DNA from 4 places in the Sporosarcina sp. Y352 genome. Region 3 is predicted to be linked to each of the others. Evidence: riboswitches for the same ligand, from Rfam matches in the RefSeq annotation. Region 3 holds a riboswitch; each other region holds the start of a gene.

Region 1 (5,832 bases), on a different contig from region 3:
GCAACGATTCCCGTCACGAAGACATCGCTATTAATCGCCTTCAATCGCTTCTCCGCTGCAATGGCTTTCGGCAATTGTTCAACGACGTCCTGCTCGGTATACAGTTGTTGACGGTGAAGATTCGTCCATTCGATGATATCCCGGTCGACGATTGTTATTCGCCCGACGCCAGCACGGACGAGCATCTCGGCTCCGGACGAACCAAGTGCACCCGCCCCTAATATGAAGATACTTGCAGCTCGGATCCGTTTTTGCCCATCTATACCAATCGGAGCGAACAACTCCTGGCGCGAATATCTTTCACTCAATTGGTTACAAGTCCTTCCGTGGGACTGCTTGCAACCGCGTAATCCCGCTCTGGCATACGTCCAGCTTCATAGCCAAGCCTTCCCGCTTCTATCGCCAGTTTCATCGCAAGGGCCATTTTGACAGGGTCCCCAGCTTCAGAAACCGCGGTGTTCAATAAAACCCCATCCGCGCCAAGCTCCATTGCATATGCCGCATCTTTTGGCGAACCGATTCCCGCATCGATAATAACGGGTACGTTGGATTGTTCAATGATGAAGGATAAGTTGAGTGGGTTTAAAATCCCGCGACCTGATCCAATCGGCGAAGCGCCTGGCATAATTGCATGGACGCCCATTTCACATAACCTGCGGGCAAGCACAACATCATCAGACGTGTATGGCAGGACGATGAAACCTTCATCCAACAGCATTTCCGTCGCGCGTAGCGTTTCAACAGGATCGGGTAGCAAAGACCGGTCACAGCCGATAATTTCAACTTTCACCATATCGCAAAGTCCCGACGCTTTCGCTAATTTCGCGATGCGTACAGCTTCTTCTGCTGTTTTAGCCCCGGCCGTGTTTGGCAACAATGTATATTTCGACAAGTCGAGTTGCTCCAAGAAATTCGGCTGTGACGGTTCAAATATATTCATGCGCCTCACTGCAAACGTCAGAATTTCCGATTCCGACACACGCACTGCTTCTTTTTGTACATCAAATGACGGATATTTTCCTGTCCCTAAAAGTAGTCTTGAGTTAAACGTTTTATTACCGATTGTCAGCATAATTATCCTCCTCCTACAAAGTGAATGATTTCAATTTGGTCCCGGTCGTTGATAGGCAAGTCATAGGCATCTTTCGCGAGAATGTCCCTGTTCAGTTCGACGATGACAATACGTTCCGCAAGTTCTAGGTGACGTAGCAGTTCCTCTATATTTCTAACCTCTGCCGGAATCTCATACCGGTTGCCGTTGAGTTCGATTGTTCGTTCCATGAAAAATCCCCCTTTTCGGATTGAATGCATCCATTCGCTCCGTGTTTATTTCATTTCCGGCGATCATATCGTAAATCATATTGGCCGTAGCGGGTGCCAATAAAATACCATTTCTGAAATGACCTGCCGCAATATACATATTTTCTTTCCCGGGAACCTGTCCGATATATGGCAAATCATCAACTGTTTTCGGACGCATGCCTGCCCATCTAGACAGGACAGGAAGCCGGGAAAGGCCGTGTATAAAACCTTCGGCAATGTCTTTTAGTGCCAGGTTTCCGGCATACGTCGTCTGTAAATCAAATTCATCTTGTTCCATCGTCGCCCCGACGACAAGTGTCCCATCCGGGCGGGGCACAATGTAACAGCCTTTATGGAAAAGTGTATAAGGCAATTGCATACCCATCGCATCGAGTTGCATGCATTGTCCTTTCACTGTAGTTATTTGAAGTGCGGGAATGAGCCTTGCACTCGCTGCTCCGCCTGCAATGACTACGTGTTTTGCAGTAATCATGGATGAACCATTAGTTATCTGATAGCCGTTATGCAAATCTTTGATGCTATCTGCATAGAAATGCTCTGAAACAACAACGCCCAATTTTTTAGCTGCTTCACAAAATGCGAGACAAGTTTTTTCAGGATGAACATGGACATCATCTTCAAATAGGTAAGCACCGAAAGCAGGAGATGCGACATATGGAATCCGTTCGCAAACTTGCACGGCTGAGAGATAGGCGGCATCATTCCAGCGGGATAAGGCAATCCGTTCTTCATCCGAACGGGCAAGTTGGATAATGCCTCCGGTCGTATAACCGATGTCACCGCCAAAATTACTAAGGAATTTCTTATACAGTGCTTGGCTATCACGCGCGAATGAATAAAACATATCATTCAGGTATTCAGAGTGTGCACCGAGCATACCTCCCGCCGCTCGGGTAGTACCCTGTGCAATTTCATTCTGTTCGAGAAGGTGTACGGACAAGCCTTCTTTCGCTAAGTAATAAGCGATGCTACAACCAATAATACCGCCGCCAATGATCGCTACATCAACGCTTTGCGACATAGCTTGCCTCCAGGTAAGCAATTGCTGCAACTTCGGGATTATCGCTTCCGAAAATCGACGACATTACCGCAACGCCTGAAACGCCGCCTTGGTTCAATTGTGAGAGATGGTGCGGTTGTATACCGCCGATTGCATAGACCGGAATCGGAAGTGAAGCAGTCATTTGAAAAAGTTCGATCGTTCCGCGCGGAATCAAACCTTCTTTTGAACCCGTTTTGAACAAATGACCATATAATAGCCAATCAGCACCGGCTTCATATGCGGCTTTTGCTTCCGCCAGTGAATGGACGGATTTGCCGAATGAAAGGTCAGGGAAGTCAGTTTTGGCGGCTGATAGTGGTATATGTCCGGGGAGCTGCACTTTTTTCAGCCCCATATTCGAAGCGATTTCCATCGAACTGTGGACGATGATTTTAGTGCCGTCGAATCCATTGAATGTTAATTGTTGAATCAAATCAATCACTTCCGAATCCGATTTTGACTTTTCACGTAAGATGACAGCGTCGATAGCCGATTCGATTTTTAATAGTGTATTGACCAATTGCGTATTATCCATCCGGTCATTTGTTACGGCGATCACTTTCATCAAATTCCTCCTTTTCGAAAGATATATACGAGTGCAATAAAGAATCCCATTTAATTCGCTTTGGAGTACGGATTATATATCGCTTGGCGCTCTGGGGATGCCTCTGGCCGTGAGCCTGGATAAGCGCTTCGCATCCAGGCTCACGGCTTCGGCTACCCCTTTGCCGCGCCTTCACTGGAGTGTCCATTATTGAGAGAGATTTAATTCAGAGTGTACATTTTATAACGCTTGGCGCTCTGGGGATGCCTCTGGCCCTGAGCCTGGATTAGCGATTCGCATCCACAAAGAGCGCCACGTCGCTGGATTGACTTATGCCTGTCGGGACTAAACGGCGCCTTGCGCTTTTCTGAATACAAAAAAACCACTTTCCTGGTATGGAAAGTGGTCTGTCATTGGCATTTGAATGCACTGAAAAGAAGACACGCCACTTCCCTACGCAGGTACAAACCCGTTCAGGTGATAAGGGTAGCGGAGTGGAACTCGTTTCTCAGTCCTTTAAAAGGATTCCCCTAATGGTCGAATATGTTATGAAATTGTCAATCTAAGAGTAGCATAGCATGACACTTGAAGGAATGAAAGAGCGAATAATTAAAATTAGTCGTCTAAGTGGACGTTGTGATGTACTTGTTGAACATCTTCTAAATCATCCAATGTATCAATCATTTTTTCGAATTGTACTAGTGCTTCTGGTGAAAGTGTCAAATCATTTTGTGCAAGCATTGTTATTTCCGCAACGGTAAACTCTGTAATACCGGCACTTTTAAGAGCTTCCTGAACAGCATGGAATTGGTCGGGAGCTGCATATATAATGACGGATTCATCCTCATCCAAGATATCACGCACTTCGACATCGGCATCCATTAACAGTTCGAGAATGTCATCCGCCGATTTACCTTCAAGTCCGATAACGGCTGTCGCTTCGAACATATAGGCAACTGACCCGCTAACGCCCATGTTTCCGCCATTTTTACCGAAAGCAGCACGCACTTCCGATGCGGTGCGATTGACGTTGTTTGTCAGTGTGTCAACAATAACCATTGAACCATTCGGTCCGAACCCTTCATAACGAAGTTCGTCAAAGTTTTCTTCTGAACCGCCTTTAGCTTTTTCAATCGCGCGGTCAATAATCGCCTTTGGGACACTATATGTTTTCGCGCGTTCTACTACAAATTTAAGCGCTTGATTCAATTCTGGGTCAGGCTCGCCTTGCTTAGCCACTACATAGATTTCACGCCCGAACTTCGCGTAAATACGGCTTGTATCTGCATCTCTTGACGCTTTCTTCTCTTTGATATTATTCCATTTACGACCCATAAAGTTCCACTCACTTTCGAATGTGCATTGAATTACTAGAATAAGTATACAACAAATAGGGATATATAGACGAGTGGGAATTTTAAAAAGTGGGCTGTATGGGGAAGAAACTTTGCAGGCAGTCGATCAGTTACCATAAACCGTCGAACAGTATCCACGATTAGGCTAGCAAAAGTGCATCCAAGTCTATAGCACGAGGCGTTTGGTGGGATGAAACCATGACCTATCTCACGATAATAAAAAAATTATTGTTTCTTATTGTAAAAGTGACTTATACTAATGATGGAACTACATTTTCTTATGGAAGGAAACGTGGACATGAAACTTATTTATAAAGGGAAAACCAAAGATGTATACGAATTGGATGGCAGCAATGTCCTGCTGAAATTTAAAGATGATGTTACTGGAGAAGACGGAGTTTTTGATCCGGGCGCTAACACAGTTGGGTTGACGATTGAAGGTGCGGGTCAATCCGGGCTGCGCATGACCAAATTCTTTTTTGAGAAAATGGCTGAGAAAGACATTCCGACACATTACGTCGATGCCGATATCGATGAAGTGACTCTGACGGTTAGATCCGCCAAAGTTTTCGGACAAGGTCTTGAAGTCATTTGTAGATACCGTGCAGTCGGAAGTTTCTTACGCAGATACGGCGCGTATTGCGAAGAAGGACAGCCTTTGGACGCATTCGTTGAAGTAACGCTCAAAGATGATGATCGTAACGATCCGCCGATTAACAAAGATGCACTCGCGCAACTTGGATTATTGACAGCGGAGGAATATATTACACTTGAGGCATTGACGAAAGAAATTTCAGACGTAGTCAAAGCTGAACTTGCAGTGAAAGATCTGGATCTGTACGACATTAAACTTGAATTCGGACGCGACAGTGAAACAGGCAACATCATGCTGATCGACGAAATTTCAGGCGGCAATATGCGTGTCTACAAGGATGGTATTTATATCACACCGATGGATCTAGAAAAACTCATACTCGCGTAAATGAAAATCGCTGACAACTCCATGGAAATGGGCTGTCAGCGGTTTTTTTGTGAAATCAAATAAGTGTACTTTATGAGTACTGTAAGATAAAGTTTGATAAAGAGGACAATATATATCTACATTAGATAATAAAAGAGGCGAACTTTATGCAAATGAAAACTGGCGTTGAGCAATCTGTTTATGCGATTCTGATGTTAAATATGCTGCCGGATAGGGCAGTCCTACCAGGAGAAGCGATTAGTCAGCAACTGGGAACCTCACCAACGTATTTTCAGAAAATGTTGAGAAAACTGGTCAGTGCAGACTTGATTACCTCCGTGCCGGGTGTAAAAGGCGGTTTCAAATTAAAGAAAAAGCCTGAAGAGATTCGAGTATATGATATTTATTTAGCTATTGAAGGGCAGCAATCCTTGTATTCTGCGAGCGGTATCCTTGACGACATGCTTGATTTGGAAAAAGAAGATAGATGCTGTTTGTTAACGGATTTAATGGAAGAGGCTGAATCGGTTTGGAAATCTGTACTGAAGCGTGAAACAATCGCATCCCTGTCAGAGGGAATTCAGACAGAGCGCTTTCAACAGAACGT
Region 2 (5,832 bases), on a different contig from region 3:
CCGGTTGATAGGTGATTCCCAGAGTTACTTTACTAGCGGCTGCAAGATTAATGGGATCTGTTGGATTTGCAGGAAATTGAATATCAACTACAATTCCTTCTTCTTTAAAATAGCCTTTTTCCTGTGCGACATACAAGAAACTGTGAACCGCATTTGGATACCAGTCGAGCATGATGCTTACTTTATTGTCTTTTTCTGCATTACAAGCGCTCAGCAGTAAAATAAGTGCGATGCATGATAGGGATAATATGATTTTCCTCAATTTTTAGTCCTCCATTTTAACAGTCGATTTTCAATGAATGTGATTCCCATGAAAAATGTAATTCCAACGAAGGTCAGTACAAGAATAGGTGCAAATACAGCTGCACCATCGAACTGCGTCATCATTCGGCGACTAAAGTATCCAAGACCAGCCTGCGCCCCGAGCCATTCCCCGATTGCTGCGCCAATCACACTCAGTGTAACGGCAATCTTCAATCCTGAAAAGAAGTGGGGTAGGGCAGTGGGAACAGAATATTTCAAGAAAATATCCTGTTTTTTTGCGCCCATTGTTAAAAAAAGCTCGCGCATTTCTTTACTTCCAGAAGATAGCCCGTCGTATGTATTTACAGTAATCGGGAAAAAGGTGATGAGTACTGTAACTGCGACTTTACTCCAAATTGTGTATCCGAACCAGAGTACAAAAATAGGTGCAAGTGCAATAATAGGAATCATTTGTGAAGATATTAAAATCGGATAGAGCGCTTTTCGAACTCTGGGACTGGAAGACATCCAAACGGCGATTGCAACTCCTGAAATAATTGAAATGACTAGTCCGATGATAATTGTTAGCAAAGTCATCGGTAAGTGCTTTAACAACAGTATTTCTTTTAGCTCCCAAAAACGGATTAAAATTTGAATAGGAGAAGGCAAGATGAATGGTTTATCGTAAAGTCTTGCACCTAGCTCCCAGATGCTACCGAATAATACAATGATCAGAAGGGGGGTAATGTTTTTCATTGCATTACCTCCCTACGTAGCGTATTTAGCAATTGTTCCTTTAGCTCAAGCAAATCCGTTCGATGTAAATCACTTCTTGTTCTAGGCCTTTCAAGTGGAACTCTGATTTCTTCGAATGAAGTCACCGGCTCATTTCTTAACAGGAAAATACGGTCTGATAAAAATAGCGCTTCTTCAACGTCATGTGTAATGAATAACACAGTAGATTGATGTATCTTCCATTGATCAATTAGCCACTCTTGCATTGATAACTTAGTTATCGCATCTAATGCAGAAAATGGTTCATCCAGCAGGAGAAGGGAATTTCCGGAAAGGACAGCGCGCAAAAAAGCGACTCGCTGTTTCATCCCGCCAGAAAGTTCTGCCGGATATTTTTTTTCTGTACCGCCAAGACCGAACTCCTTTAATAACGGTAATACCTGATTGCTTGCAGACTGCTGTTTCATCCCTTTTAGTTCAAGTGGGAGACATGCATTTTCTAAAATCGTGCGCCAAGGCAGAAGTAAATCCTGCTGCGGCATATAACCGACGCTACCAAGGCGGCGGTTGTTTTGAACCCCATCGAGTGAAATGGTGCCAGAAGTAGGTTCATCTAATCCTGTTACAAGTCGGAAGATGGTACTTTTACCGGAACCACTAACCCCGATTATTGAAATGAATTCACCGGGTAGTACATTAAATGATAGATTTTCCAGTATGTTGTTGCTTGAATGATAAGCGAATGATACATTGTCAAACGATAACATTGGAGTTTTCAACCTCGGGCCACATCTGTTTCGTATTGGCACTATCCCAAAACATATATTCATAGCGAGTTGTATTAAGGAAGATTTCTTCGAGCTTTAATAGTTCATGTTCAGGTTTTCCTTCTGCAGATTTATTCATCAAATCGATACACCAGATTGCGAGGTCGCCGAAATCTTCGGACGAATACATGCGTATCCAATCACCGTATAACGGATGTTCAGCTGCACCTGGAATCGCATTTAGCTCTTTACCTATTTCCCAGTAACTCCACGCGCATGGAAGAAGTGCAGCCATAACTTCGGCGACAGTACCGTTTTGGCTGACATGTAACATGTAGTGCGTATAGGCAAGCACGATAGGAGAGGGCTTTGCATTTTCTAGTTCATGTTCAGAAATACCGAACCGGAGCGCATAACTACGATGTAGTGCCATTTCTGTATTCAGTGTGCCATCAAGTAGCGTAGCGAACTTGCCCATTGTTTCCAAGTCGTCGGCTTTTACAGCACCAATTGCAAAAACTTTTGCATAATCAATCAAATATAAATAATCTTGTACCATGTAGAATCTAAATTTATCGGGGTCTAGGGTACCATTGCCAATCCCTTGAACGAACGGATGGCTGTGATTCTGTCTCCAAATTGGTGTTATTTTTTCCAGTAAGCGGTCAGTAAACTTCATCTCTCCAACACTCCCTAAAATTGATAGCCAACCAAAAAACCCACTCCTTGAAAAAGAAGTGGGTTGTAGACTGTCAATTGTATCTGCAAAAACAGACTGGCAGAAATATTGTGTCAGCACCTCTTCCTTACGCTGGTATTAACCAGTTCAAGTTATAAGGGTCAAGACACATGCCTCTCTCAGCTCTGTTAGAGCACCCCTAGCGGTGGATCTTATGAAATTGGATTCATCTCTAATATAAGCATAGAAAAATTGGGAGGTCAACCTTAATTTTGGAATTGAAAAAAGGAATGCATGTTTCATTTTTCTCGGTTTGTCCTGTAAAGTAGTAGAAAAGATCATTGAAAGGGGAAATGACAGTGAAGTTTTTCCATACTGCAGACTGGCATTTAGGTAAGCTTGTTCAAGGCATTTACATGACAGACGGACAACGGTATGTTCTTGACCAATTTATAGAGGCAATCATAGAGGAGAAGCCCGATGCGGTCGTCATCGCAGGGGATTTGTATGACCGGGCAGTACCGCCAACAGAAGCCATTGCGTTGCTCGATGAAGTGCTCGAACGAATCACCATAGAACTAGGGACGCCGGTCCTCGCTATTAGCGGTAACCATGATAGTCCTGGGCGTCTCCATTTTGGCAGCGGATTGATGCGAGCAAACGGTTATCATATAGCCGGTCAACTGACGAAAGTTATTGTGCCGGTCGTTTTGACGGATGAATTCGGCGAAGTCCATTTTCACCTGGTTCCATTTGCAGATCCTTCCGTCGTGAAACATATACATGGAGATGAAACGATTGCGAATCATAATGACGCGATGAAAAAAGTGATAGAAGGGATTCGCTCCCAGATGTCAAATAGTGCGCGACACGTTTTTGTTGGACATGCGTTTGTAACACCTCATGGAGAAAGCGAAGACAACACAAGTGATTCGGAACGGCCACTCGCGATTGGCGGTGCGGAATACGTATCGGCACATCTTTTTGAACCGTTCCATTACACGGCACTTGGTCATTTGCATCAGGCGCATTATGTATTGAATGAGTCAGTCCGTTTTGCAGGTTCGCCGATGAAATATTCGATTTCAGAAGAACATCATAAAAAAGGTTTTTTCATTGTCGATATGGACGCTGATGGACACACCATTATTGAAAAACGTGAGTTGAAACCGGAACATGATATGCGGACGGTCGAAGGTACGATGGAAGATATCTTATTGCATCCTATAAGTGAGGATTATGTTTTCGTGAAATTGCTGGATGAAACGCCGGTTTTATTTCCAATGGAAAAAGTTCGTTCGGTCTATCCGAATGCGATGCATGTTGAGCGTAAAATGGTCAAGCCGACTGCGAATAGAGTGGACGAACAACAGAGGACGGAACATGGTAAACACGATGATTTAGCATTATTTAAAGCATTTTACGAAGAAATGAAAGGCGAGGCGGCAGATGCGGAAACGGAAGAAATGTTTGCGCAAGTTCTCCATGAAGTTATGCAGAAGGAGGCGACGGGACTTTGAGACCTATTCAATTGACGATGACAGCGTTCGGTCCGTATAAAGGGATGGAAACAGTCGATTTTAGGGAATTGAAAGACAATCGGCTATTCGTCATTTCAGGCGCGACCGGGGCTGGGAAAACGACGATATTCGATGGAATTTGTTTTGCATTGTACGGCCAGGCGAGTGGAGAAGACCGGACGGATATCCGGGCGATGCGAAGCGACTTTGCTGACGATACAGTCCAGACAGCCGTCGAGCTGACATTTGAGATACATAACAAGAAGTACCGTATCATGCGTCAAATCCCTTATCTGAAAAAAGGAAACAAGTCCGAAACGACTGCGCGCAGCGAGTTTTATGAACTTACGGTAAACGGGGAAGTACCGCTGGTCGATAGGCAAATCGTTTCTGAAATCAACAAAAAGGCGGAAGAACTGATTGGTTTCACACAGGCGCAATTCAGTCAGATTGTTATGTTGCCTCAAGGAGAGTTCCGGAAATTTCTGACATCTGATACAGAAAACAAAGAAACAATTATGCGTAAAATATTCAAGACGGATCAGTACCGTGAAATTGTGGAGCAGTTGAAAGGGCAGAAAGACGGTGCACAGGCGACGCTTACCAAAGAAATGCAATTAAGCGAAGGGCATATTGGTCAAATAACATCCTTACTGCCGGAACGGGAATCCTCAGTTTTTACTGTCTTGGCAAATGAATATTATAACGTGAACCAAGTCGTACTAGGATTGGAAGAGGAACTCACATTTTATCAAGAAAATACAGTTATCGTTAAAAAAAGCTATGATGACGCCTATTTGAAGCATACAAAAATGCAAGAAATGTATCACGCTGCGAAAAGCATGAATGAACGCTTCGTTGAACTGCAGCAAAAAGAGTCGAATTTAAACGGGTTAATAGAACAATTGCCAATTATGGAGCGTAAAGAGCAACAGATAGTCAATGCGGAACGGGCTGTTTCCATTGGTGAAATCGAGATGCAGTTTCTCTCATTGAAAGCGGAAGCTGTAACCAAATCAAATGAATTTCAGATAGCCAAGCAAGCAGTGCAGGTTGCAGCAGAAAAGATGGAAGATGCTAAACACCAATTTCATGTTGAAGAAGGAAGAAAAGTGCAACGTGAAAAACTGGCTGAAAACTTGACTCGATTAAATGACTATCTTCCGGCAGTTGCAAGTTTAGCGGCTAAAGAAGAGGCTTTAGATGTACTGAAAAAAGAAAACATTCGTTTAGAAAAAGAGCTCGCTGCATTGGTTGGGAAAACAGAAGAAGAAAATGGTAAGCTTGACAGTTTGAAACTAGAAATCGATAACTTTGAAAAAAGGCTTGTTATGTATGATGAACGTATTGATCAACTAAATGAAGTGAATGAAAAATGTAAAGTGCTGGATCAATTCATCGCCATGCAAAATCGGGTGAATGTATTGGAAAAAGAAAAGAGCGTCCAAGAAACGAATTATAAGACGTGTAAATCGGAATATGATGCAGTGGAACAACTGTGGTTGGATAACCAGGCAGCGATGTTGGCGGAGTCACTTATAGACGGGGAATCGTGCCCGGTGTGTGGAAGCGAACATCATCCCGTCAAATCGCATAAAACAATTGAAGTGGTCGTATCAAGGGAACAGCTTGAGTCGGAAAAAGCTCGGCTAACAGAAGTCGAGGGGCAATTCCGAAATACGACAATCGCCTATCAAAATGCAGTCGAACAGGGAAATGGCATAGAATTAGAAATGAAACGGCTTACAATAGAAGTAGATGAAAATAATCTGCATGAGTCCAAAGTAAATTTAGAAAGAGAAGTAGCTGTTCTTCGTAATGAAAGGAAACTACTTGTTGAACTAAAAGAGAAAGCAAAAAAGCAAGAAATAATTGCCACGCGATTCGT
Region 3 (5,832 bases):
TTTCCATTTTTCCGTTCTTCATAGAACCTTGTTTCAAAGAGGAATCTAGAATGGATATTCATAAAGAATGCAACGCTTCGCTGAATTTTATCTTCTAACAAAGCGATCTTTTCATCTTTAGTTTCAGCCGCTTTAACTGCAGCATCCGCAACAATCATTTCCGCAAATGTTGAAGCCGTTTCGGCCACTCCCATTGCATACTGTCGATTCATCCAATGGACAGGACGCAACGCATAAGAATGGAATGCATGACCAAGTTCATGTGCAAGCGTCGCAACATTCGACATTGTTCCACTATAAGTCATAAAGATACGTGATTGCTCTGACATCGGCATACCTGTACAGAATCCACCCGGTCGTTTATTTGGTCGGTCTTCCGCCTCTATCCAACTCTCTTCAAACGCAATTCGTGAGAATGATTCAAGTTCCGGACCGAATTCGCCAAAGTGTTTTAATATGAATTCTGCTCCTTCCTGATAGGTCATCTTCTTTGTAGATGTTGTAACCGGTGCATCCATGTCATACCAGTTCATCTTATCAGTACCTAGCATTCTCGCTTTGGCGTTCAAGTATTCCACGAAAGGTGCTTTATTTTCGCCAATTGCTCCCCACATTGCATCCAGCGTCTCTTCACTCATTCGATTGCGGAGCAGGGGTTCTTTCAATACGGAATCCCAGCCGCGTTTCTTGTATACTTCCAGTCTAAATCCTGCAATATGATTTAAGGCAGATGCAAAGAAGTCTTCTTTTCCTTGCCATGCTGCTTCCAATGCTTCAAATGATTGTTTTCGTATGGATGCATCTGCATGTGAACTTAGATTATTCGCCTGCCCAACAGAAAGTTCTTTTTCTTCTCCGTCAAGTTCAATTTTTATCTTAATATCACCGACCAACATATCGTACAATTGTCCCCACCCATGATAACCATCTACACTCAAAGAAGTGATAATACTTTCTTCTTCTTCGGACAATTTCAATTCCACTTCTTTGCGCCATTCATTCAGTACGAATGCAAATTCTTTTAATTCATCTGATACCATAAGCCCATTCCATGTATCTTCATCAGCTTTAGCAAGTGTTTGTTGAATGATAAGCCAGACTGTTGAGAAGCGTGCCCCTAGTGAAGCCGTTTCCCCTTGCAGTTGCAATGCTTTTTTATCAGTCGTGTCAGCCGCGAGGAAACAGCCAATGACAGCGCCTGCCTGCGACATATTAAGTGCTGCGTCAACCAGTGATTCAATAAGATTTGCAACGGCTTGTGAATCGGTTGCAGACTGGGGAACTGGAAATTTTGAAGCTGTTTCTTCTAACGAACTGATTTTCTCCTTTACACCATCTAAGTGTGTCCGCAATTCGTTTGATTCACTTCCACCTTTGAAGAAAACGTCAAGATCCCAGACTTCCGAATATTTTTTAAGCGCCATATTAATTCCCCCTTCACTTCATTCTAAATCTTCTAAAAACACCATTTAATTATAACATGAATCTTCGGTATGCGAAATTATGCAATTGTGACGGAAGGTTCATACTTTCCTTCGCAGGGTACAGCTTTCCTCTGTATACTATTCAGTAGGGGGATTTAAATATGTTTAGAATACTACTCATGGTACTTTCACTCATTGCAGTTATTGTTGTCAACGCAACTGCAAATATATTACCTATCAATGGAAAAACAACTGGTGAAATCTCAAATAGTTTACCGGTATTATTTACACCAGCTGATTATGTCTTTTCAATATGGGCAGTTATATATATGCTAATGGCTTTCTGGTTATATGGCTTCATACGGAATAAGGCAAACGTTGAACATGCATTGTTCAACCGTAGAGCAGTTTTTTTTGTAATCAGCTGTCTTTTTAATATCGCTTGGATTCTACTTTGGCATTTCGGTTATTTTGAATGGACGATTGTTATCATATTAGGACTTCTGTTAGCGCTATTGTCCATTTATTTTACCTACTCCAAAAAAGATAATTCCTTTTTCGGTAGGGTTCCAATTGCAGTCTATCTTGGATGGACTTTTGTCGCAGCAATTACAAATATCAGTTATGTCCTTACTTTGCATGAGTGGAGTGGATTGGGATTAAGTACCCCATTATGGACCGTCATTTACTTGACCATTGCTACTGCAATTGCTCTTCATTACCTATACTATTATGCAGATATTTCTCTAGCTCTCGTCTTTGTTTGGGCATTTATCGGTATCGCTGTAAAAAATGGTGTAAATGAGTTATTTGTTACTACCGCAGCTCTGTTTCTTGCAGCCGCCATTATCGGCCTCCTGGTCATCAAAAGAAAATCGTTTGCAACCAAATAAGAAACCGCCATTCTTCCATAAGGAAGGACGGCGGTTTCTTATTTAGGCTCAAGTAGCCGGGGTGCTGTAGTAAATAATATGGACGCAACGATTGCCGTCAATATAATTGCAGGGATCATATAGGAAGCGTTATAAACAAGAGAATATAACCAGACAGGCTGTCCTTCAGGCGCATAGGAAGCAAAGAAAACAATTCCACCGATGAAGTGAATCAGGTATCGTAGAAGCCCCCCTATGATTGTCCCAACGACGATTGCGGCAACCACTGAACCATTCTTACCTTTTGTTTTACTACTTAACAGCCAGGCTAGTGTTACGCCTGCCAAACCCACAACGGCATAAGCCACGAAATAATCGAGCGCCGCCTGAACAGGGTTTAATACATAGCCCCCTGTTACCAACTGCAGCAGTCCACTTACAAAACCTGTGAGCATACCGCCTGCAATTCCCCAGCGGAATGCCATAACAACTACCGGTAGCATTGACAACGTAACCGATCCGCCTTGAGGCATTGAAAATCCGATTTTATCTAGAACAAAAGAAATTGCTCCTAAAATAGCAACCTCAAGTAATAATTGAAGCCTTTTCCTATCCATCTCAAACTCTCCTCCTACCTAGTTGTAGCGCAGGATGTGGGCATAAAAAAAGACATCCCGGATAGAATGGGACATCAAATATGTCAGTTTCCATCCACATTCCTACGCAAGAATAATCTTACAGGTTCTAAGGGTCAGAACTTCATGTCCAATCTCAGCCAAAACAGGCACCCCTTGTGGTTAAAGTTATTCAAATGTCTATTTCATTGTATAGGAGGGTAATCCTATAAGCAAGATGATTAACAGACATAGTGATTTTCCTATATAGTAAAAGTTGAACGGAGGAATCTACATGACAAACAGTAAACTATTAGCTGCTCTATGCTATTTTAGTGTCTTCTTCTCCCCTTTGCTTCTTCCCGTCATTGTTTATTTGGTTACAGATGATCGAGAAGTGAAATCCCATGCAAAACGTTCCTTAGTTTCACACCTTGTTCCTGTCATCCTCCTTATTGCTACAATTGTCATATTTTCTTTTTCAATGTTTTCCTTTACGGAAAGTATCAATGGAATGCCGAGCACAAACTTCGGATTTTGGCAACTTACGCCATTCTTATTCATGCTTATCTATGGACTACTGCTTATGGCCATTCTAGTATGGAATGTTTTTCAAGGTGTTAAGGTATTGAGATGAATGTTTACTAAACCTCTATTTCGGGAAAATGATAAATATATGCTTTTACTAGGAGTGATTATTTATGAAGATTGGAAAACTTTTGAAAACCGCTATGAAATTTGCGCCCATTATCTACCCGATTGTGAAAAAAGCCATGTCAAGCAAAAAAACAACAGGTACAATAAAACCGAGAAGATAATAAGATGGTCTACAAACATTTTTATGGTTTGTAGACTTTTTTGTTCCGTTCATTATGATATAGTATGATATAGAAAAGAATGCACGGTAGAAAGGACTTGGAAATAATGATTGCAAAAACGGTAGAGGAAATTGAAGCTTTAAAAAAAATCGGCAAAATTGTAGCCGAAATCAGAGACGTGATGAAAGAAGCGACAATCCCCGGTAAAACAACAAAAGAAATTGATGACATAGGCGGACGTCTCTTCAAAGAGAAAGGCGCAATTTCAGGACCGATTGCAGAATATGACTTCCCTGGAAATACATGCATTAGCGTCAACAGTGAAGTTGCGCATGGCATGCCAGGTTCCCGCGTTATAGAAGATGGAGATCTCGTTAACATCGATGTCTCCGGTTCATATAATGGATACTTCGCTGATACTGGTATTTCTTTTGTCGTCGGTACGCCTGATGAAAAGAAACAGCAGCTATGTGATGTAGCTAAAAGTGCATTTGAGCGTGCAATGACGAAGGTCAAAGCCGGTTCCAGTTTAAATCAAATTGGAAAAGCGGTTGAACGCGAAGCAAAAGAACACGGCTTGAAGGTCATCAAGAACTTGACTGGCCACGGCATCGGGAAAGCATTGCACGAAGAACCATCCCACGTGCTCAACTATTATGATGCTTGGGATAAGACACTTCTGAAAGAAGGAATGGTTCTAGCGGTTGAGCCCTTTATCTCTGAAAAAGCAGAGCATATCATCGAGTCTGGGGATGGATGGACCTTCATCACACCTGACAAGTCGCTCGTTGCACAAATCGAGCATACGATTATCGTTACAAAAGGTGAACCAATTATACTGACACAACTCTAATAACAAAAAAGGGCTGTTCCCCGTCAATCCAATGTAGTTGGGTTGACGGGGACAGCCTTTTTTTCATTTCTTTTTGGGAAGTCCAATAGTTTTCGAATTACCTTCTGCAAGGTGGCCTTTATACCATACTTTTTGAACCGTTTTAATACCTTTTGTCAGCTTGCGGTAATCACGTTCTTCCGCATATGATAATAGCGTCAATACTTCTCCATCTCCGCCTGCACGTCCTGTTCTACCAGAGCGGTGCAAGTACTGTTCAACTGTGTGAGGCACATCTACATGGATAACATGCGTCAACCCATCGATGTCCAGTCCTCGTGCAGCCAAATCTGTTGCTATTAAAATCTGTAATTCACCTTTACGGAAACTTTCCAATGTTTGCTGTCTCTCAAATTTTGTCATTTCTGAATGAAGGACTGCTATTGGTGCTTCGTTATACTTGAGCTTCATTTCTTTCATGCGAAGCTGATCCACATTGTTAATAAATGCAAGAGCACGAATTCCCTTCAAATAAGAAATTCCACGCAATACATCCGTTTTGTCCCGTGCATCTGTCTTAACAAATGAATGGACGACGGTACCTGACTTCGGCATTTCTTCCGGGCCAACTTGGATGCGAATTGGATTATTCATAAACTTGCTAGCAACAATTTCAATTTCATCTGTTATTGTTGCAGATACGGCAACAACTTGTCTTTCCGGATTTGCCGCCTCAATCATACTTTTAACGATAACGCGATGATCACGCGCTAGCAGCTGGTCGCCTTCATCGAGTACGATGTGACGGATATCGTGCATCTTTAATTTTTTCACTTTAATGAGTTCAGCCAAACGACCGGGTGTTCCAACAACGATTGTCGGTTTTTTCTTCAACTGTTCAATCTGACGCTGCATATTAGCCCCGCCAATTAATTGTGTCACAGTAATACCTGTCCCTGTCACCCATTCTCTGATAACGTTGACGATTTGCATCGACAGCTCCTGAGAAGGTGTAATAATCAATGCCTGTGTCTGTTTTTTATCGCCATCGACCAATTGTAGAAGCGGTAGTACAAATGCAAGTGTCTTACCCGAACCAGTCGGTGATTCTGCCACGATATCTTTGCCTGCAATCATTTCTGGAATCATTTTTTCCTGGATAGGCATTTCATATTCAAATTTCCATTTTTCTTTGATCATATCGTCAAAATTCTCTAAGAAGGACATCATTATCCCTACTTTCACTCTAATCTCTTCAGTTTATCATAATAC
Region 4 (5,832 bases), on a different contig from region 3:
GAAGTAGCTCCAATCGTTCGACGGGAGACCACTAGATAAGGTTATCCTTTGATCATCTACCTCTTGAAACATACCAACTATTTGATGACGTATTAGAAATGACTTTACTAATTAAGCAACATATAATAGCATAATAGTATTAGATGAATGGGGAGATTACTTGCTCTCCATTCTTTTTAAATTGCACCACTTATTTATAAATATCATAAGCGTTTTTGTAAAAGCCATTAGTTCTCCAATGTTTATTTTTTCATCAACTTTATGGGCCTCTTCCAACTTCCCAGGACCATAAATAACTGTGGGAATCCCTGCTTCGCCTAGCCATCCTGCATCTGTTACTGTTCTTGACATGCCGATGATTACGGGACTTTTTTCGGTGTATTCATGACAGTATGCTAGAAGTTGAACGGCCGCATGCCCCTCATTCATTTCAAGTGCAGGGAATATTTCCCCGCGTTCTTCAATCATCGATTTTCCACCCCAGCGATAGTGAATGGGATTTTCTCTTAACCACGGATCAGCTTTTGCTACATGGTTTAAATGTTCTTCGATTTCATTTATCACAGATTGATAGGTTTCATTCGGATAAAAGTGAACGGTGATCCAAAGCCGGCATTCATCCGCTACAAAAGCCGCGTGTCTTCCGCCTTCTATAACTGCAGGATTGATGGTGTTGCTACCAGGTGCAAAACCTGGATATTTTTTTGTCACGGCCCAGTGACGCTCTAAATCTTGTAGCCCGGCAATTACTTTCATCATCTTCTCAATCGCACTGGCCCCATTAATGTTTCCGCCCGCATGAAGCATACTCATCCTCATTGCATCATGGTAAACTTCCTTACTTTTAATCGTTATCCAGCCGGTTATTACACCGCCCTGGCCATGAATTTGGCGATCGCTACTATCGACGACGAGTGCAAAGTCTGCTGTATAGCCTTTTTCCATGCACGAAAGTGTTCCAGCTTCTCCTGCTTCCTCCCCAATGACAGTCTGAATCTGCAAATCACCTTTCAGTTCCACACCTAGTTCGTTTAATAATTTTACGGCTAGTAAAGTCGCTGCCACTGCACCTTTCATATCGGAAGTTCCTCGTCCATATGCATTTCCATCTTTAGTTGTCAGTTCAAAGACAGGCACAGTCCATTCTGTTTCATCCCCAACTTCCGCAACATCAATATGACCATTAATGAGCAAGCTGTTAAACAGAGCTCCATCTGTCCCTTTTTTTATGCCTACCACGTTTGGATCACCAGGGAACACATCCCAACTGACTGTATCGAATTTTTCTTGTTTTAAAAACTCTTGAATATACTGCTGCACCCCGGCTGTATTTCTTGCGGGAGGGCTGATTGTCGGAAAACTAACGAGATCTGCAAGTAATTGCAATAACTCCTCTTGACGTTCATCAACTAAGTTGCTAATACTATTTTCCATTTCAATCATCCATTCTTTATTTAATTTTTAGTAAAGTAAATCCGTACTGGATAGATTTCAATATTGAATTCGGTGCATTAACAGAGCGAATGCGCCGAAGCGTGTATGATGGGAAATCCCTAGTTCATTGAATTTGCGATGGAACAGAAAACAGCCGCCTTCCATAATCGGAAAGCGGCTGTTTTCTACGTAGTTACATTCATTTGATGTAGAGTTCAGTTGCTTCCCTACGCTAGCATAAACTAGATCAGGTTCGAAGGGTTTACATGCATCATGTGTCTCAGCCAAATTGGCTCCCCTAGCAGACTTCTATTCAATTCGTGTTTTCTTTATGATTAAGCCAAGAACGAGGTTCATAATGCATCCGTTCGTTCTTCCTCTTCAGGAAGATATTGCGTTAATCCAATATTACGCTATCCGTTCTTTATTTTCGTTGTGTATCCTAACTGTTCATTAGATAAAAACGATGCTTTGGAAGCAATCTCCACAAGTTGCATAACTTCATTTTTCGCCCAATGGCTATTTGGAATATCCGTAAATTTTGCGGCAGTCGTGACTTCTTCTGTTTAACAGCTTGAACTTCCGCCTCGTTAGTTGCTAATACAACAGTAGCTGACGTTGGTAAAGCCACTATTAAGGTCAAAGCCAAAAAAAGTATGTGCTTTTTCTTCAGGATTATTTAAAGTCCTCCACTAGTTTATATTAATAACATAATAGTTATAGTTAACTATTATTACAACACTTTTGGATACTATTTTGGGATTCCTCCACAGGTGTCTGCTGAGATTATGACACCGGTGCCAACACCATAGCAATTCGGAAAAATAGCAAATCAATGAAGATGAGACACCAGTCTATAATCATTGACCTTGGTTACTCCTGAGTGTTAGGGTTTTCTATTGCCAACTCATTCGGCAAACTACAAAGGAGGAATTGCAATGACACAATTGATACAACAGGAAATTCATCTAGCAAATCGGCCCACTGGAATGCCTACCAAAGAAGACTTTACCTTTGTAAAAAGTTCAGTTCCCTCACCAAAAGTAAATGAAATTTTAGTACGGACGCTTTATTTGTCTGTAGATCCATACATGCGTGGAAGAATGCAAGATGCCAAGTCATATATTTCTCCATTTGAATTGAACAAGGTCATTTCTGGGGGTGTCGTGGGTGAGGTGGTTGAATCCCAGTCGGACGCCTTCAAACAAGGTGATGTAATTACTGGAAATCTCAGCTGGGCTGAATATACCGTAGCCACTGAAAATGAAATTCGCAAAATAGACCCTAAGTTGGCACCTATTTCAACACATTTAGGTATTCTCGGTTTGACAGGTTTAACTGCTTATTTTGGATTGCTTGATATCGGAAAACCTCAAGAAGGTGAAACGGTCGTCGTTTCTGGTGCTGCCGGGGCTGTTGGTTCAGCAGTTGGACAAATCGCGAAAATCAAAGGGGCAAAAGTAGTAGGTATTGCTGGTTCAGATGAAAAGATTGACTACTTATTGAATGTACTCGGCTTTGATGCGGCTGTGAATTATAAAAAAGAAAGTTTTTGGACAGACCTTAAAAATGCCGTTCCTGACGGAGTAGATGTCTATTTCGATAATGTCGGCGGGGACATTTCAGACGCTGTTTTTACTATGCTAAATCGAAATGCCCGTATTCCTTTATGCGGATCAATCTCTTCCTACAACGCAGAAGGAAAAGATGCTGGACCACGTATTCAATCGGCTATGATTAAGACGAGCGCTATGATGCAAGGCTTCACCCTTGGCGATTTTGCTACTGATTTTGAAAGAGGGTTTACTGACTTAGCTAAATGGCTACTGCAAGGTAAATTGAAATATGAAGAAACAATTGTTGAAGGTTTTGAAAATACACCAGAGGCATTCCTTGGTTTATTTAAAGGAACGAATCTAGGTAAGCAACTTGTAAAAGTGGCTGATCCTAAATACGCTAAACTTTAATAGTTCATCTGAAATTGCTTGACCTGCAACACTTATATGCTATAAAAAAATTCCTCAAGCAACTACATGAGGAGTTTTTTTATCAAGCACAAAATCAGGAACTAGTCACCTTAAACTGACCTAGTTCATTTCAAAACATATTCTGCTAGCACGCTTTGTACTTTATAAACATTCAAGGATTTATTGAATTTCTTTTGAATTGGTGCAGAACTTCCCGATAGCCAGATTTTCAATTCCGCTTCGAGATCAAACGTTCCTGCAGTTTCAATTGAGAAATGTACAACACTTTTATATGGAATAGAATGATATTCACTTTTCTTTCCTGTGACGCCCTGTTTGTCCACAAGAATTAGACGCTTATCCGTAAATATCAACAAATCTCTAATTAATTTATATGCATGCTCCACTTTTTCAGTTGGTGTAAGTAAATCCTTCATTTCCTTCTCTACTTTGCTTACATCAATTTCAGATGCATTCCCCATTATTCCATCAAAAATACTCATTTTTATTCCTCCTGTTTATCCTTAATCAGTATAAGTCCACATTTAATTTGTTCGTACACCTTCCCTCCACCATTCCCGGGGGGTGCCATGCACTCGCTTTTATTCTCAATTATACATTGCTCAATGATTCAACAATAAGTTAGTCTTTCCTCCACCAAAATTCCTCATACAACAAAATTCCGTTTTTTCAATCAAAATACGTGATTGAAAGGATAGATTAGGCTATGCTAAAGGAAGGTATTTCCTAACATTAAAAGGAGTGATGGATATGATCAGTCAACGACTAGCAGAAGCACTCAATCAGCAAATGAACAATGAATTCGACGCTGCACAATCTTATATGGCAATGGCTGCTTATTGTGAACACACTAATTATAGTGGCTTTGCCAATTATTATCTTCAACAAGCCGAAGAAGAACGTTTTCACGGTATGAAGATTTACAACTATATGAATGACCGCGGGTTACATGCAAAATTCTCCGCAACGTCTGAGCCAAAAATTGAATTTGAATCAGTATTAGATACTTTCGAATCAGGTTTACAACAAGAAAAAGGAGTTACAAAGAACTTTTATGAATTAACGGACCTAGCTTGGGAAGAAAAAGAACATGCTACGATTTCATTTTTGAGATGGTTCTTGGACGAGCAAGTTGAAGAGGAAGCAGCCTTCGATACACATATCGAGTACCTGAAACGCATCGGAGAAGATAAAAACGCATTGTATATTTATGAAAAAGAACTTGGGCAACGTAAATTCACTGCAGAAACTGGAGAATAAGTTAGTCCTTTTTTAAAAATACCCATCATCTTCCTTGACGAAGATAATGGGTATTTTTTTTAGATTTTCTTGATAAGCCTACGTTTCTTAACCCTCACCGTTCTCCTATCAATATGTTGAAAGGTTACATAGTAGTCCTTTGACTCCCTGTATTTTATCTTGTTAGCAACCAAATAGAAAGTAAATTCAAGTTCGATTGGATTCATTATTCCAACAATTATTTCGACAAATTTCTCTTCATTCGGTAAGTTTTAATTTTTTTAATTGCAGATATGTATCAGAAAATTCATTATTTAGAAAAAATGACTTGTACGTTGACAGAATATTTGGTAATGTGGACTTAGCTTCCTGTTAAACTATTCACATTTTACTAGTTTAACAACAATTTTTACATAATTTGAAAACGCTCTCATGTAAAAGGAGGTTACATTTCCAATGGCCAACAAGTTTTAAATATTTTTTTTAAAAAAGGGGATGAAATCGTGAGTAAAAGTTCAACAGATAACCCAGCGAGTGTGAAGTTGGATTATGAAAAAATCATCAATACACCTGAATTCAAAAATTTAGTAAAACGAAAAAGAATATTTTCTACACCGTATATTATTTTCTTTTTTATTGCCTATTTTACACTGCCTCTTCTCACAGGATATACAAATATTCTTGAGAATCGTGCCATTGGTTGGATGACTTGGACATGGGTGTACTCACTAAGCATGTTCATCATGGTATGGGTATTTACATCAATCTACATGAATAAAGCGAAAAGTTTCGACTTGGACGTTGAAGACATTATAAAGAAAAATGTTGTGAAATAAAGGGGGTACTTACAAGTGGATGATATTATATCAATCGCAATTTTCGTTGCAGTAATTGGGCTTACACTGGGGATTACATACTGGGCGGCCAAACAAACTACAACTGCAAGTGATTTTTACACGGCTGGGGGATCATTAACCGGTTGGCAAAACGGAATGGCCATTGCTGGAGACTACCTGTCTGCTGCATCATTCCTAGGAATTGCAGGAGCAATCTCTTTAAATGGATTTGATGGTTTTTACTATAGTATTGGTTGGTTGACAGCTTATCTAGTAGTTTTGTTTCTAATTGCAGAGCCACTGCGTAATCTAGGGAAGTTTACTATGGCAGATAT

The links. A riboswitch is a leader RNA that binds a small molecule or an ion and turns the genes downstream of it on or off. The one in region 3 is predicted to bind thiamine pyrophosphate.
Positions count from the first base shown of each region.
Region 1: another riboswitch for thiamine pyrophosphate. It lies ahead of AC1TO6_RS10255 (thiamine phosphate synthase); the one in region 3 lies ahead of thiT (energy-coupled thiamine transporter ThiT).
Region 2: another riboswitch for thiamine pyrophosphate. It lies ahead of tenA (thiaminase II); the one in region 3 lies ahead of thiT (energy-coupled thiamine transporter ThiT).
Region 4: another riboswitch for thiamine pyrophosphate. It lies ahead of AC1TO6_RS02560 (acetylornithine deacetylase); the one in region 3 lies ahead of thiT (energy-coupled thiamine transporter ThiT).

Region 1 covers NZ_JBXCJE010000005.1:101,708-107,539, reverse strand. Annotated here, with positions in the region: gene AC1TO6_RS10275 (ThiF family adenylyltransferase) at 1-308, opposite strand, end outside; gene AC1TO6_RS10270 (thiazole synthase) at 305-1,078, opposite strand; gene thiS (sulfur carrier protein ThiS) at 1,075-1,281, opposite strand; gene thiO (glycine oxidase ThiO) at 1,244-2,344, opposite strand; gene AC1TO6_RS10255 (thiamine phosphate synthase) at 2,328-2,930, opposite strand; TPP riboswitch at 3,343-3,451, opposite strand; gene AC1TO6_RS10250 (YebC/PmpR family DNA-binding transcriptional regulator) at 3,525-4,244, opposite strand; gene AC1TO6_RS10245 (phosphoribosylaminoimidazolesuccinocarboxamide synthase) at 4,563-5,246, shown strand; gene AC1TO6_RS10240 (RrF2 family transcriptional regulator) at 5,393-5,832, shown strand, end outside.
Region 2 covers NZ_JBXCJE010000001.1:307,951-313,782, reverse strand. Annotated here, with positions in the region: gene AC1TO6_RS01650 (ABC transporter substrate-binding protein) at 1-262, opposite strand, end outside; gene AC1TO6_RS01645 (ABC transporter permease) at 259-999, opposite strand; gene AC1TO6_RS01640 (ABC transporter ATP-binding protein) at 996-1,745, opposite strand; gene tenA (thiaminase II) at 1,732-2,424, opposite strand; TPP riboswitch at 2,532-2,635, opposite strand; gene AC1TO6_RS01630 (exonuclease SbcCD subunit D) at 2,784-3,944, shown strand; gene AC1TO6_RS01625 (AAA family ATPase) at 3,941-5,832, shown strand, end outside.
Region 3 covers NZ_JBXCJE010000014.1:34,338-40,169, forward strand. Annotated here, with positions in the region: gene AC1TO6_RS17990 (M3 family oligoendopeptidase) at 1-1,424, opposite strand, end outside; gene AC1TO6_RS17995 (tryptophan-rich sensory protein) at 1,586-2,317, shown strand; gene thiT (energy-coupled thiamine transporter ThiT) at 2,356-2,913, opposite strand; TPP riboswitch at 2,996-3,098, opposite strand; gene AC1TO6_RS18005 (magnetosome magnetite crystal formation protein family) at 3,206-3,547, shown strand; gene AC1TO6_RS18010 (hypothetical protein) at 3,612-3,728, shown strand; gene map (type I methionyl aminopeptidase) at 3,835-4,581, shown strand; gene AC1TO6_RS18020 (DEAD/DEAH box helicase) at 4,645-5,787, opposite strand.
Region 4 covers NZ_JBXCJE010000001.1:487,048-492,879, forward strand. Annotated here, with positions in the region: gene AC1TO6_RS02555 (LLM class flavin-dependent oxidoreductase) at 1-39, shown strand, start outside; gene AC1TO6_RS02560 (acetylornithine deacetylase) at 157-1,434, opposite strand; TPP riboswitch at 1,642-1,744, opposite strand; gene AC1TO6_RS02565 (NADP-dependent oxidoreductase) at 2,373-3,401, shown strand; gene AC1TO6_RS02570 (PH domain-containing protein) at 3,527-3,904, opposite strand; gene AC1TO6_RS02575 (ferritin) at 4,173-4,682, shown strand; gene AC1TO6_RS02580 (DUF485 domain-containing protein) at 5,165-5,497, shown strand; gene AC1TO6_RS02585 (solute symporter family protein) at 5,513-5,832, shown strand, end outside.